One region of the Paenibacillus sp. ALE3 genome, then DNA from elsewhere that is predicted to be linked to it. Evidence: riboswitches for the same ligand, from Rfam matches in the RefSeq annotation. Region 1 holds a riboswitch; the other holds the start of a gene.
What was found. A riboswitch is a leader RNA that binds a small molecule or an ion and turns the genes downstream of it on or off. The one in region 1 is predicted to bind S-adenosylmethionine.
Positions count from the first base shown of each region.

Region 2: another riboswitch for S-adenosylmethionine. It lies ahead of ACXHJ2_RS03015 (methionine ABC transporter ATP-binding protein); the one in region 1 lies ahead of metA (homoserine O-acetyltransferase MetA).

Region 1 is NZ_CM134214.1:3,534,685-3,542,692, forward strand. It holds gene ACXHJ2_RS15610 (aminotransferase class I/II-fold pyridoxal phosphate-dependent enzyme) at 1-683, opposite strand, end outside; gene ACXHJ2_RS15615 (PLP-dependent transferase) at 680-1,864, opposite strand; gene metA (homoserine O-acetyltransferase MetA) at 1,989-2,906, opposite strand; SAM riboswitch class I at 3,024-3,150, opposite strand; gene corA (magnesium/cobalt transporter CorA) at 3,700-4,635, shown strand; gene ACXHJ2_RS15630 (HRDC domain-containing protein) at 4,794-5,801, opposite strand; gene ACXHJ2_RS15635 (ROK family protein) at 5,968-6,846, opposite strand; gene ACXHJ2_RS15640 (5'-3' exonuclease) at 7,066-7,962, opposite strand.
Region 2 is NZ_CM134214.1:662,718-670,725, forward strand. It holds gene ACXHJ2_RS02990 (DUF2515 family protein) at 1-267, opposite strand, end outside; gene ACXHJ2_RS02995 (thioredoxin family protein) at 503-847, shown strand; gene ACXHJ2_RS03000 (COX15/CtaA family protein) at 1,063-1,995, shown strand; gene ACXHJ2_RS03005 (UbiD family decarboxylase) at 2,126-3,892, shown strand; gene ACXHJ2_RS03010 (Cthe_2314 family HEPN domain-containing protein) at 3,949-4,668, shown strand; SAM riboswitch class I at 4,798-4,936, shown strand; gene ACXHJ2_RS03015 (methionine ABC transporter ATP-binding protein) at 5,074-6,096, shown strand; gene ACXHJ2_RS03020 (methionine ABC transporter permease) at 6,093-6,761, shown strand; gene ACXHJ2_RS03025 (MetQ/NlpA family ABC transporter substrate-binding protein) at 6,836-7,678, shown strand; gene ACXHJ2_RS03030 (SDR family oxidoreductase) at 7,822-8,008, shown strand, end outside.

The DNA.
Region 1 (8,008 bases):
TCAGTACGAGCTACCGCAAGTCCTGCCAGTACATCACTGTGTCCACCTAAAAACTTGGTCGCACTGTGCAATACAATATCGACTCCCTGCTCAATCGGACGTTGATAATAAGGTGTCATAAAAGTATTATCCAATAACGTCAACAGCCCATTATCCCTTGCCCAAGAGGTTATTCCTGCCACATCGGTAATTTTAAGTGTCGGATTAGAGGGGGTTTCCATATACACAGCCCTTGTATTTTCCTGCAACGCCTCTTTCACAAGGTTGAGATCCGTCATATCGACGAAGGTCGTTTCGATATTCATCCGTTTCAAGATGGAGGTCAGCAGTCGATATGTCCCTCCATATACGTCCTCCGAAACAATGACATGATCACCAGCCGATAAGAGCATAAATGTAGTGGAGATAGCAGCCATACCAGAGGCAAAGGCAAAACCGCAAGCTCCGCCTTCTAATAATGCGATATAATCTTCTAAAGCTTGTCGTGTCGGATTACCTGAGCGGCTATAATCATGCTGCGGAGGATTAAAAATATCATGATGGTGAAAGGTCGAAGCTTGATAGATCGGGACACTCGATGCCCCTGTAACACTGTCAATTTCAGAGCCAAAATGCAGCAGCTTGGTTGCGAATTTCCGCCCTTTGCCCTGATCCTCTCCGATCTTCCTCGCATCCTCTATCATTGCTGCTCCCCTCCTTCTACTTCTTGACGTGCCGCTTCCAGTGCCGAACGCAAATCTTCAATCAGGTCATCTGTATGCTCGATACCTACGGAGAAACGAAGCAACCTGTCATCTACCCCGACTGCATCCCGAATTTCTGCCGGTATGTCCGCATGTGTCTGCACAGCAGGATAAGTCATTAGCGATTCCACACCGCCCAGACTTTCGGCAAACGCAATAAGCTTAATATGACGAAGCAAAGGCTCCACATAACGAGCATCCTTTACTTTAAAGGAGAAAATCCCTGTGTTTCCGCTGGATTGTTTATTTTGTATCTCACGACCCGGATGACCTTCAAGCGCCGGGTAAAATACTTCCGCCACTGCCGGATGCGTCAGTAAATAATTAGACAACACCGTTGCATTATGCTCATGTCGATCCATGCGCAGCGCTAACGTCTTCATCCCCTTCATCAACTGATAACAGTCGCTCGGGGAAAGCACGGCTCCTATGGAATTGTGCAGGAAGGAAATTTCAGCTGACAGCTCTTTTCCTTTGGTTACAATCAACCCTGCCAGCACATCGTTGTGCCCGCCCAAATATTTGGTTGCGCTATGTACCACAATATCCGCACCCAGTTCCAATGGCCGCTGGAAATATGGTGTTAGCAGCGTATTATCTACAATAGTAAGCAACTCATGTTGTGATGCCCATGAAGCCACCGCTTGAATATCAGTTATCATCATTAACGGGTTTGTAGGCGTTTCTATGAATACAGCTTTGGTATTCGGTCGACATGACTGTTGGAGTGCTACAAGATCGTTTGTATCCACATAGCTTGCGGTCACACCAAATTTGGATAAAATACGCTCTAGCAAACGATAGGTCCCGCCATAAAGATCCAGCGATACAATGAGGTGGTCTCCCTGTCCAAACAATGCAAATACAGTTTGCAGCGCTGCCATACCTGAGCTGCAAGCAAAGCCTGCATCACCAGATTCAAGTGCAGCAGCAGCCTCTTCCAGTACCTTTCGCGTGGGATTAATCGTCCGAATGTAATCAAACCCAGTGCTTTGGCCCAGACGGGGATGGCGGAACGCCGTAGATTGGTAAATCGGGTAATTAACAGCCCCAGTTACTGGCTCCTCAATTGAACCAATTTGTGCCAATCTGCTTTCGATTTTCCATTGTTTCTCACTCATATGAATCCTCCTGTTCACTTCCATAGTAGGTGCTATAACATATGCTGCAAAAATGGATGTCCTAGACTATACTGCTGCGCTACTGCAAGGCGTTACTGTATAAGGGTAAACGACAAGCCCCTTTTTAAATCTGAGGTCCGATATCATAAGGTGTTTCTTGGTATACATAATAGTTAAGCCAATTTGAAAATAATAAATTGGCATGAGCTCGCCAGATAGAGGGTGGTATGCGTTCAGGATCATCGTTAGGAAAATAATTTTTGGGGACGTCAATATCCAGTCCTTTGGCCACATCGCGGTCGTATTCCCATTTCAGTGAAAGCGGGTCATATTCAGAATGCCCTGTTACAAAAATTTGTTTACCGTCAAGTGTGGCTACTAGGTATACTCCAGCTTCCTCGGATTCGGATAAGACTTCTAATTCGGCAATATGATCAATATCTTCCCGCCGAACTTCTGTATGTCTGGAGTGAGGAGCATAAAACAGTTCATCAAAGCCGCGTAGCAATTTTACTTTAGGTTTAATTACGGTGTGTGGAAATACGCCAAAGCATTTGGTGTCGAGCCCGTATTTAGGGACATCGAAATGATGGTATAAGCCTGCCTGTGAGGCCCAACAGATATGCATGGTCGAAGTTACATTCGTTTTCGTCCATTCAAAGATCTGCCGGATCTCTTCCCAGTAGTTCACATCCTCAAACTCAAGCTGTTCAACCGGAGCTCCTGTAATGACCATGCCGTCAAAACGACTGTTCTTGATCTCATCAAACGTTTTATAGAACATGTTCAAATATTCTTGCGATGTATTTTTGGATATATGAGACTTCATATGCACCAACGTGACATCTACTTGTAGCGGCGTATTACCGACTAAGCGCAACAGTTGGGTTTCCGTCGTTTCCTTGGTAGGCATTAAATTCAAAATGGCGATACGCAACGGACGAATATCCTGATGATAAGCCAAGCTTTCATCCATTACGAAAATATTTTCGCCCTCCAGCACTTCCTTGGCAGGCAGCGTGTCTGGGATTTTAATCGGCATGTAAACTCACTCCTTGATCGGTAAGTTGTGCGAAAATCGTCTGGTAGAGATGCCGGGCATATAATAAAAAGACCTTTCTCAGTTAGAGAAAGGTCATATTTGTATCCATATGCGCCTCTCTCATCTGTCAGGGCTACGCTTTTTTGTACAAAGCGCGAGTCCTGCAAGAATTAGCACCGTGCGATAAAAATCGCCGGTTGCCGGGTATCATCGGGCTAGTCCCTCCACCTGCTCTTGATAAGATTTCGCTATATTCATTTTGGGTTCACAAAGTTCTTGTTGTTCACTTTAATGCATCGGCTGGGCTTCGTCAAGATGGACTTATAAATTTGTGCCCTGCATTCACATTTTGTCTACCTTTTCCATAGGTTAAATCATATCCTCGCTGTCGTAGAAGCTCATATGACTGCTGTTGATTTTGCCCATGATTTTGCGCTTGAAAGGCCGTAGGCCGAGCGTTATACTATACAAGTGCTAATAGGCAAAAATATGGTGCAGCAGTGTAGATTAGAGTGTTTTCTGCGATACTGTGGCAATCTAAAAAAGAACATTTGTGAGGTGAATCCGGAATGGAAGGCGACCCGAGTCCGAATAGGCGGCGATCCCTGAACAACAGCATAGGAATGACTTCAGCTTGCCGAAAGACGGGACGCCAGGCTCTGCACGCTCCAAAAGCCTTCTGCTTTTGATGGTATGCACGCTTACCCGAACCGGCTAACTGGCTAACTGAGTCCATTCCTTATGCTTAAGGTAAACGTATTTCCGTTACGACGGAGCATAAGGAGTGACATATATGAAAATCCGTTTGGTTAACAACGGGGTTTTTACCCCTGTCGAAGAAATTGAAATGGCGCTCACTGCACCGGCAGAAGGCTTTTATTGGATTGATGCCGATGTCGAGGATTTGACAGTGCTCCAGCCCTTATTTTCTATGCATGATCTTGCAGTAGAGGACTGTTTAAGTGAAGAAGAACAGCGTCCAAAGATTGAAATTTATGAAAGCCATTATTTTATCGTTGTAAATAGTATTCGTTTTGATGATGAAGAAATATTTTTGCGTGCTTTGAACATTTTTCTCGGCCGCCATTTTATCATTACGGTGACCAAGCAGAAAATCAATGAGCTTCGTACTCTCAAGCCTATGCTGTGGGAGCAGGAAGTCAGCCAGCCTGACCGTTTTATGTATCTGTTGGTCGACTTGATCGTTGACAACTATTTTCTGGTTGGTGACCGGATTGAGGTTCGTATTGAAAAGCTGGAAGAAGACATTCTAATGCATACGAAAAAGTCGCACTTGAACGAAATCATCGGCTTGCGCAGTGAGATTCTATGGCTAAAAAAAGTGCTCGGTCCGCAAAAGGAAGTCATCAATACCCTGAACAAACGGGATTTGCGACTTATCGACGATCAACTACAAAAATATTTTAGCGACATTTATGAAAATGCTGTGAAAATTTCGGAGACTTTCGAAACTTATCGCGACTTAATGGGGAACCTTAGAGAAGCTTATCAGTCAAGTATCGCCAACCGTGCTAATGAAATCATGCGTGTGTTTACCGCCATTACAACCGTATTTATGCCGTTGACGGTCATTACCGGAATATATGGGATGAACTTTGATAATATGCCTGAGCTTCATACACGTTATGGTTATTTTGTCGTCATTGGGATTATGGTGGCACTAGGTGTCAGTATGTTCTGTATTTTCCGCAAGAAGGACTGGGTTTGAAAAGAAGAGAGTAAACCAAAACTACCAAGCTGGGTGTTTATTCCGATTTTTCAAGCTTGGTCATCAAAAGCAGCAGCTGATTCCTATGAGGAACTCGCTGCTGCTTTTTTTATATTGCACCTTATTTGTACTTTAGGGCACTTCCAATCGTCTCTATATTATCCAACATGTTGGTCAGGTACCTCCTGATGGCGGAACCGTATACGAATCAATCGCAATCGCTCATAAATTTGATCCATTCCTGTTTCCGTCGCTTTTTCTTCTCCATACACTTTTAGCATAATGGGCTTGAGCAGCGTATCTCCCAACTCTGCATAAGCAGACCAGATGGCTGCTTGCTCCTCCTCAGATACATGTGCCAATTCCGTGCAGATCAGCTTCTCCATATCCATTCCATCCCTATCCAAATGTTCCACAGCTTCAATCATTTCTCGACGGTGCAAGCCTGTCTTCATTCCGATATGCTCCAGTGAAAGACCGTCCGAAATACCTTCGATAATCGCTCTAGTCAGGCTAAACTTGTTTAGTTCCTGTCTGTACTGGTTTTCTTTTTGCTTGTACAGCCATGACAAAAAAACTTCTTCTTCAAGTTCCTCTGTTACCCAGTTCAGCGGAAATGGCGTAGTCCGATCATTTTGCTTCGTAATAGCCAATAGCTCCGTCCCATATTGCGACACCTTACCCAGGCCCATACCAGGCAGTTCTAACAATTCTTCTTCGGTATGAGGAAGAAAGACACTGATGAGTCGAAGTAGTCGATTCGTAGCGATAAAATAAGGTGCTTTTCGCTCAGCTGCTGCCTTTTGCCGTCTCCACATTGTCAATTGTTCATACACCTCATCACGCGGAAACAAATCACTATAGCAATACAGCTTTTGTAGCGTTTGTCCACGTCCCGATGATCCTTCTTGTTCATGAAAAACGCCATGAATTAGAGGCCTGTAGCCCTCAGCCATCTTGAGCGCCAGCTCATGACGGTATACATGCAGTAATTCCTGCCACAAACTCCCCTCATACCAAAGATCGTCTATACTTTCATCTGGGACATGGTGTGTGCTCCAGCCTGCACTCCATCCCCCTTCATGTTGTCCAATCCATACCTGCGCAAAGTCCTCACAGCCCTGTTCATTCCGTTTGGACAAGCGATTTAAAAATACAATCTCCATGATTCTTCCTCCCTCATATAATTAGATTACTGACCCGCACAATACAAAAATGCAAAAAAAAAGCACCTATCCCGCGTATTCGCAAGAAAGGTGCTTCCCTTTTTGATCCGTACTATGCTGTTGCCTATATGATAACCGGACCTTGGAGTACCGTCAACCATAAATTCTAAGAATTCAGCTTTTCCTTGGCCAAAGCCAGAGCTCCGCACAATCCAGCATTGTCACCCAATCCTGGAGATACGATATATTGCTCAATTTCTGTAGTCAGACTTGAATGCTGTACATACCCGTTTAAAAGTTGTTGAAGCTTGGTACGAATGAGCGGGAACAGCTGATCCTGCTTCATTACTCCGCCGCCCATAATAATTTTTTGCGGTGAGAGGATTAAAATATAGCTCATTAGAGCCTGTGCCAGATAATGCGCCTCCATTTCCCAGGCAGGGTGATCCACAGAAAGCTCGTGTCCTTTAACCTTCCATCTTTTTTCGAGCGCCGGACCGGCTGCCAGTCCTTCCAGACAATCTCCATGATATGGACATGTGCCCTCATAGTTATCCTCTGGATGACGACGTACCAGAATGTGTCCCATTTCCGGGTGGGACAATCCATGTACCAGCTTTCCGCCAACCAAAGCACCCGCTCCGATGCCTGTACCTATTGTAATATACAGACAGTTGTCCAATCCTTTAGCCGCACCCCAAATGGATTCACCCAGTGCTGCTCCATTTACATCCGTGTCAAACCCCATAGGTACATCGAAATGCTCCTTCAGTTTGCCAATCAGATTATAATTTCCCCAATGCGGCTTTGGCGTTGTTGTAATATAACCATATGTATCACTGCCTTCGATAGGATCAATTGGTCCGAATGAGCCTACACCCAGCGCTTCAATCCCTTTGCCTTCAAAAAATGCGATGACATTCTCCATGGTTTCTGCTGGAGTTGTTGTTGGAAAGCTTGCTCTTTCCAAGACCTCCCCACGTTCATTTCCGATTCCACATACGAATTTGGTGCCGCCTGCCTCAATTGCTCCCAATACTGTCATAGCTGTTGTAATCCCCTCTCCATGATCTCTCTTCACTATATTCACCTGAAACGAGCCTAAGGTCAATCCCCTTATCACAATTGTATAAAATCCTTCACATGGCTATATATCTTCGCTGGCATAATGGCATATAAATAAGGACACTCACGCACCAAGCGTCAGCATCCCTATATAACTTAGTCTATCTGAAATGTACATCCCCAGCCTAACAGCTCTTCATTATGATCCGGTTGCGACACCCATCAACGTACACAAGCTTTTCATTTCAAGTTGCTCAAATTTGTCGACAATTTGCACGTGATCCAGTGTCAACAGACAGCTGTCTAAAGCACATGCAACAGGCACATCACAGTGAATTTTAGCAAGTTTGCGTGAAAGATGCAGCATATCCAAATCACTCTCGATCTTTTTACGGACCGACGGTGTCAATTGATCTAGATTTTCCAGAATGCCTTCAATGGAGTCGTATTCCTGCACCAGCTTGAGGGCCGTTTTTTCACCAATTCCGCGTACTCCCGGGTAATTGTCACTTGCATCACCCATCAGACCTTTGAGGTCCACCACTTGGCGCGGCTTAAGCCCTTTTTCAGACAACAGCGTCTCCGGGGTATATACCATGTAATTGCCATGTCCTTTTTTCATAATAATGACTTGTGTCCGCTCATCTACCAATTGAAGTAAATCATGATCTCCCGATAGAATCATGACATCCATGTCCTCATTTTGCGAATAATGGCGTGCGAGCGTACCGATGCAATCATCCGCTTCAAAGCCTTCCGCCCCAATGTTGGGAATGCCGAGGCTGTCCGTCACTTCACGGATCAAAGTAAATTGAGGAATCAAATCATCTGGCGCGTCGGCTCGGTTTCCCTTATACGCAGCAAAATGTTCCCCACGGAATGTCGTTCCGCCCATATCCCAGCAGCAAATGACGTGTGTAGGATTAAAGGTTTGGACTGCATCCCAAAAATATCGAATAAAACCATATATGGCGTTCGTTGGTACTCCAGCTTTTGTACGACGGATATAACCGTTTGCAGCGGTTGCATAATAAGCACGAAAAAGCAGGGCCATGCCGTCAACCAGCATTACGGATTGTTCATTGCGTTGTGTCACAGATTGTATTGCTCCCATTCATCATATTATTTAACCCACACAGTAT
Region 2 (8,008 bases), 2.9 Mb from region 1:
TGTTTCGCATAAGGGCATATTTAGAGAAGAGGGACGCGTAGCGGGTCCGTTCACCAGCATTAATGCTTCAGCTTCATTCATGGCGGCCTGTGCCGAATGATAATCCCACGGCAGATCACGCAAGGGATAGCGTAATTTACGGGATTCGGTCCAGGCCGCACGTTTGCCCTCCCATGCCTCCTCCGCAACACGTGGAACGGAACCCAGTAACTTTAGCCCTCCCTGAAGCTGTCGAGATGCGACATGGAGCCATTCGGTGAGAGACATGTTTAAATAACCTCCTTTCAAATGCAGGCATCCCCGTATTCCACCAAGTATGTTGGGTATGCTATTGGGATGTCGTCGCCTATGTGGATTCTTAAGTATATCTATAGTATGTCTCAATGAGAGGGCTTCCAATCGGCATGTGAGCATAATAGGGGAGTGTGCAAAAGCTTCACTTGGCGTTACAATAGAAAGTACAGGATCTCCTGCACAAAAGAAGTTTAAGGAGGAATTATGTATGCAAAAAATCGTCTCTCATGAAGACTTTAATAAGGCAATATCCACTCCAGGTGTAACGGTAGCTGTGTTCAAGGCGGACTGGTGCGGGGATTGTCATTTTATTGATCCATTCATGCCTGATGTAGAGCAACAATATGCAGACAAGCTTACATTAATTGAGATTGATGTAGAACAGGCCGAAAGTGTCAGCCAAGAGCAAAATGTTCTAGGGATTCCTAGCTTTATCGCTTACAGTGAAGGGCGAGAACTAGTACGTCTGGTGAACAGATTGCGTAAATCCCGCGAGGAAATCGAGCAGTTTTTGGACCGGGCTGTAGAAGTCCATGCTAACTTGGCAAAATAACGGATAATAGTATGTATGAGGGCTCCGCAGGGAACCTTAATCATCAGGATATTCAGAAAGCCGCTTCCTTCCGAAGGAGGCGGCTTTCTTACGGACACGTTCACATTTTGTCAACAAAGCTCGTATGTCAAGGAACGATATATCAGTTATAATTACTTTAAGTGATCATTTCACAACATATAAAGTGAATAAATATTATATTTGGAAGGATACGGGTGAATTCATTGAATAACAAAATCAGAATATTAAAATGGCTGGCACTCGTAACATGTATTGTCATGTTTTTGGCTACCTTCGGTGGAGGTGTCGTGACGCGAACGGATTCGGGTCTCGGCTGTGGAAGAGAATTCCCACTTTGTAATGGTAAGCTGGTTCCGGCGCATACCATCGCATCCCTTATTGAGTTCTCTCATCGCTCTGTCAGTGCCATGGCCGGAATTCTTTCTATCGCCTCGTTTGTCGGCTTTTTGCTGTTTATGAAGCATCGGAAGGATTTACAGCTATTCTCTTTACTCACGCTATTGTTTGTTATCATACAAGGTGCGATGGGGGCATTGGCTGTCATCTTCTCCCAATCGGCTGCAGTCATGGGGCTGCATTTTGGCTTTGCGCTTATTGCTTTTGCCAGTGCGACCATGATGACGCTGGGGGCCTGGCAGGAGCATGCGGATTCACGCTACACTCCCCGTCTGATTCCTGGGCGTGTCAGTCGCGGCTATCGTAACTTTATATGGCTATCAACGATTTATACCTATATTGCTGTCTATTCAGGAGCGTTGCTTAGTCATTCGGTCATCCAGAAGGTTGTAAATATTGGGGGTTTCATATCTCCACTGCTGCTTCATCAGATTTCAGCCGGTCTGCTGTTCGTCATTATTTTGGCTGTGGGTCACTACTCGTATCGTTATCACCCGAATCACCGGGATATTCGTACTCTGGGTGTCGTATCGGTCGTATTGATTATTCTTCAAGTGGTGATTGGTATTATCTTGCTGTACGTCAACAGACCTGAAATTTACATGTTTATCGTGCTGGGACATATGCTGGTGATTGCATCGTTGTTCTCCATTTTGGCTTATCTGAGCTATCGTGTATGGCAATTGTCACCGGACCGCAAGCTTGTTCCGACCCAAGCACAGCGTACCTAAGCATTTTGTAGATTATAATGAAGCGTATTTTTGCCCAAGAGGCGTTGGAACACGTATAATAACATCATAAGAAACAAACCAGGCCCACGAGTTTCTCGAGGGCTTGATTTGCTTAGGAGGAATCATCCAGTTGATCTACCAGAATTTGCGCCAATTTATTGAAGCGCTGCGTAAAGAAAATGATCTTAAAATTATAGAAGCACCTGTCGATCCTTATTTGGAGCTGGCCGAGATCCACCGAAGAGTCATTGAGGAAGAAGGTCCGGCGCTGCTGTTCACAAATGTCAAAGGAACCCCGTTTCCTGTAGCCAGTAATTTGTTCGGTACGAATCGCCGTGTGGACATGGCTTTTGGCCCTCGTCCAGAGCAACTGATGGATGCAATTGTAGGTGCGACCAAAACGTTGCTTCCACCTACCCCCAAATCGTTGTGGAATGAACGTGGGCTGATTAAGGACATGCTAAAAGTAGGACTAAAAACAGTATCTCATAGCGAAGCCCCTGTATTGGGCGTTCGCCGTACTGATGCTCCGCTGGCTCCACTGCCTAGAGTGACCAGCTGGCACGAGGATGGAGGACCGTTCATTACGCTTCCGCTCGTGTATACCGAAAAGCCAGGTCAGTCCAAGGATCATAATTTGGGGATGTATCGCATCCAGATTTATGATGATCAGACGACTGGGATTCACTGGCAGATCCATAAAGGCGGCGGCTTCCATTATCATGAAGCAGAGCTGCGTAATGAGCCGTTGCCTACGACGATCATCATCGGTGGCCCGCCTGCTCTGATTGCGTCTGCGATTGCTCCTGCCCCGGAAAATTTGCCTGAGCTATTGCTGGCTTCCCTTATTATGGGGGGTAAGCTGCCCATGACGGAAGACCCGCTCGGAGGTCACCGGATTCCGGCAGAAGCCGAATTTGCGATCAGCGGCTATGTGCCGCCTCATGAACGCCGCCCGGAAGGACCGTTTGGCGATCATTTTGGCTATTACTCATTACAACATGATTTCCCTGTGTTTCATGTCAAACATATGCATCACCGTAAAGATGCCATTTATCCGGCGACCATTGTAGGTAAGCCGCGGCAGGAAGACTACTATCTCGGCGAGTTTTTGCAACGTCTGTTGTCGCCCGCTTATCCGCTTGTAATGCCTTCCGTCAAGTCGTTATGGGCATATGCGGAAACAGGTGTACATGCGCTGGCAGCGGCAGTCGTACGTGAAAGCTACTCCCGTGAAGCGCTGGTATCCGGCTTCACCATTCTGGGTCAAGGCCAATTGTCGTTGACCAAATTCCTGATGCTGACGGATCGGGTAATCGATTTATCCGACTTTAACCTGCTGCTCGAAACCATTTTGGAACGATTTAATCCAGCCAGAGATTTGTTTATTTTCAACCATACGTCTCACGATACACTCGATTACACGGGCCGTAAGCTGAATCATGGCAGTAAGGCGATTCTGATGGGAGTAGGCGAGCCTGTGCGTGAATTGCCTCGAGTTTATGAAGGGGGCGATCTGCCGGGAATTCGTGACATCGAACCGTATTGCGGAGGATGCCTCGTTGTATCCGGCTCGTCCTTTGAGCAGGAGCCTGAACTCGCTGCGCGTGTATTGGAGCGATTAGCTGCGGGTGAGCAGGAGTGGCCGCTTGTCTTTATCGTGGACGATGCCAAAGAAGTTGTTCGCTCCCAAGCTTCGTTCCTGTGGACAGTATTCACACGCTTTAACCCGGCTACAGATATGTACGCTGACAGCGAAGTGCGTTTGCATCACCTGAACTATAAGCTGCCGATTGTGGTGGATGCACGTATGAAGCCGGGCTACCCTGATGAGGTACTGCCACGTGAAGATATTGTTAAGCTTGTAGATCAACGATGGACGAGTTATTTCGCTTGACGCCTATTAAAGCATCTTAACAGCCGGATTTTACAGATATGAAGGAGGCGTGAAGCATGATACGCAAGCTGTTGGGCGAGCCCCCGCGTGTAAATAATGGTTTCCTGCTGGATGCCATGAATAGCATGTCAGACATGTTACATTTGCTGGAGCGACAAATCCAGGCCAGTGGTGATCCGACTCATGACTTTCGGAAGGCGGATATTTTGACGCGTGGTCTAATGTCGTCATTGGATGAACTGGAGCAGAGCCATCATGCTGCCGCCTTTTTTCGTATGAAAGTAAAAGCCGGATACGCTGAAGATATGAGCAAGGATGAAAAATCCGATTATGCCTTGTACGTATTCTTTTATAAGGATGGGTTTGTGCGGGTATTCTCTATTTTGGATAAGTTGGGTAACTGGATGAATGACCTGTATGATTTAAAAACAGGGCAGTATAAGGCGCATTATTCGTATTTTACTGTGTTGCGACAGCTGAAGTATCTCAAAATGCATCCTGTATTGACCGATAATTTAATTGATATCAAGGACACATACAACGATGCTATCAATCGGCTGCGTAAGCGGCGAAATACGGAGATACACTATATGAACACGGAAATGCAGGATGATCTCTGGCAACGTCACCGTGCTTTATATGGCAAAATCCAACTGGAGGACCTCGATCACCATCTAGAAGATTTGCAGCAGGGCTTGGAAATGGTATGCCGGTCGCTATCAAACGCATTTTCTTATACTGCGAAACAATGGGAGAACCGGGCAGTGCGCCCATAATTATGACAGAAAATATCCTTTGACAAAGCAATGTAAACTATCTATACTGAAACCTAGTTTCAGAAAAATGCTTGAATTATTTTTTTATATAAACTAAACGGACAGCTAAAGCTGGAGTTTAACATATTTTTCTTATCCAGAGAGGTGGAGGGACTGGCCCGATGAAGCCCGGCAACCCGTTCTTTCCCGGTGTAATGCACCGGGAGGGAACATATGGTGCTAATTCCTACAAAACCGCTAGAGTTATAGCGATTTTGGCAGATGAGAAAAGGTTCGCAAGGTGGGGCCCTTTTCATTCTGTGAAAGGGGCTCTTTTTTGTATAAATAAATAGCCGATTTTATACAATCCTGAGAGATGACAACTGGTTAAAAGGGTAAGGAAGAAGTGAAGGGGGTCGCAGCACGTTGATAGAGCTTAAGCAATTAACCAAGCATTATGGTAAAGGAAACCGACGCGTTAATGCGTTGTCCGGGTTGAATCTTTCTATAAAGCGTGGAGAAATATTCGGGGTGATTGGTCATTCCGGGGCGGGCAAAAGTACGTTGATCCGCTGTATTAATTTATTGGAGCGCCCTACTTCAGGCGAAGTATGGGTAGATGGGGTTAACCTTGTGACTGTGAGTCAATCCCAGTTACAGAAGCAACGCCGAAAAATCGGAATGATTTTTCAACATTTTAATTTGTTGTCTTCGGCGACAGTGTATGACAACATTGCATTTCCATTGCGTCTGGTAAGTACCCCTAAGCAGGAGATGGACAAGAAAGTTCGTGAGCTGCTGGAACTAGTGGGGCTCAAAGAACACAGTGGAAAATATCCGTCACAGCTCTCAGGTGGACAGAAGCAGCGGGTAGGAATTGCACGGGCACTGGCTAGTGATCCGCATGTGTTGCTGTGTGACGAAGCGACGTCTGCGCTTGATCCGCAGACGACAGGGTCTATCCTGAAATTGCTGTTGGATATTAATCAACGTTTTAATTTGACCATCGTATTGATTACTCATGAGATGCATGTCATTCAAAGCATTTGTGATCGAGTTGGCGTCATTCATCAGGGCGATATCGTGGAGCAAGGTCCGGTGGCGGAAGTATTTTTGAAGCCACAGCATCAGGTAACTAAGGACTTTATCCAGCGGGAGGCGGAACATCCCGAGGAGTTACAAGCAGCGATTGCAGCTGCAGGTAGCGGGGAATCGACACAGGTAGTACGTATCTCCTTCTTAGGCAGCAAAACTTATGATGCGATTCTGTCGCGTACGGCTCGAAGTACGGGTGTTGATTTTGCAATCTTGCAGGGAACCATCTCTACAATTAAAAATGTACCGTATGGACAGCTGATCGTTCGTTTTGAAGGAAACCATTCAGATATAGAGCATACGCTGCGCGAAGTGTCTGGGCAAGGACTTGATGTGGAGGTGATCGGACAATGAGCGAACTTGATTTTTCGCAAGTGAGTTGGGAAGAGCTAGGGAATTCTACGCTGGAAACCCTTCAGATGCTCGGGGCATCTGCATTGTTCACCCTCGTTATTGGATTGCCGCTCGGTATATTGTTGTTTCTGGCGAGCCGCTCCTCGTTGACTTTGATGAAGGTGATATACATTGTATTATCCTTCATCGTGAACATTTTGCGTTCCGTACCATTTATCATTTTGATCGTTGCACTTATTCCTTTTACACGATCGTTGGTAGGTACCTCGACCGGGGTGCTGGGAACCATTCCGCCATTGGTTATCGGGGCTGCTCCTTTCTTCGCACGTCTTGTCGAAACGTCACTACGTGAAGTGGACAAGGGTGTCATTGAAGCTGCACAAGCGATGGGGGCTTCGACAGGACAAATTATCCGGCGTGTGCTGTTACGTGAGGCACTGCCGGGCCTGCTCGCCGCATTAACCATTACCGTCGTTACACTCGTATCCTACACGGCAATGTCCGGTATGATCGGGGGCGGTGGACTGGGTACGCTGGCAATCAACTACGGCTATTATCGTTATGAAACGGCTGTAATGATCGTTGCGGTCGTGCTGATGATCGTATTGGTACAACTGCTGCAAATGGCAGGAGATCGCCTTGTGCGGCATTATACTCGAAAATAGGGAAAACATATAGATATCCTTATTGATCAGGACGTCTGATCCTGAATATTACAAATTATTGGAGGGGTAACAACATGAAGAAATGGGTATTGGCTGTATTGAGCTTGACATTAATTGCGGTACTGGCTGCTTGCGGTACAAAGAGCACTACATCGGATACAAACAATGCGGCCGAAAATACAGGCGGGTCACCACGTGAAGTCGAACTGAAAGTTGGAGCTTCTCCTGTGCCACATGCGGAAATTTTGGAAGCGATCAAGCCTCAGTTGGAAAAAGAAGGAGTTCGCCTTCAAGTCGTTCAGTTTAACGACTATGTACAGCCGAACGTGCAATTGTTTGACAAGCAACTGGATGCTAACTTTTATCAACATGTACCTTACCTGAATGTGATGAATAAAGAGCGTAAAATGGATCTGGTATCTATTGGCGCTGTTCATCTGGAGCCATTCGGTATCTACTCTCAAAAATATAAAAAGCTTGATGAACTTCCAGACGGTGCGACAGTAGCGATTCCGAACGATGCGACCAATGGAGGCCGTGCATTGTTGCTGTTGGAGAAACAAGGTCTGATCAAGCTGAAGGACGCAAGCAACATTGAAGCTACCGTAAAAGATATTACTGAAAATAAGAAAAATCTGGAATTTAAAACTTTGGAAGCAGCTATGCTGCCACGTCAGTTGCCTGAAGTGGATATTGCGTTGATCAACACGAACTACGCTTTGGAAGCCAAGCTGAATCCGACCAAGGATGCATTGGCACTGGAAGACAAAGATTCACCATATGCTAACGTACTGGTAGCACGTCCTGATAATAAAGATTCCGAAGCGATCCAAAAACTGCTTAAAGCTTTGCAATCTCCAGAAACTAAAAAATTCATTGAAGACAAATATCAAGGCGCAATTATCCCTGCATTTTAAGCAGAAACTAAGAAACCGCTGAACGTAAACCCCAGCTTCTCTTAAACAAGAGGACTGGGGTTTCTTCTTGGCTGGAGTTGTAGGGATTGCTTAAATATTTTATACTTGGGGGTGACCGTTCTCTGTGAAGAGGAGGAAAACTGTTGAGAGACAAAGTCGCACTCATAACGGGCAGTGCCAAAGGTTTAGGTAAAATGACCGCTCTGCGTTTGGCTGATGAAGGTTGTGACATTGCACTAAATTATGTCCATAGCCAGGTTGAAGCCGAAGCGCTTAAGCAGGTAATTGAATCTAAGGGAGTACGCTGTCTGTCTTTACAAGCAGATATCT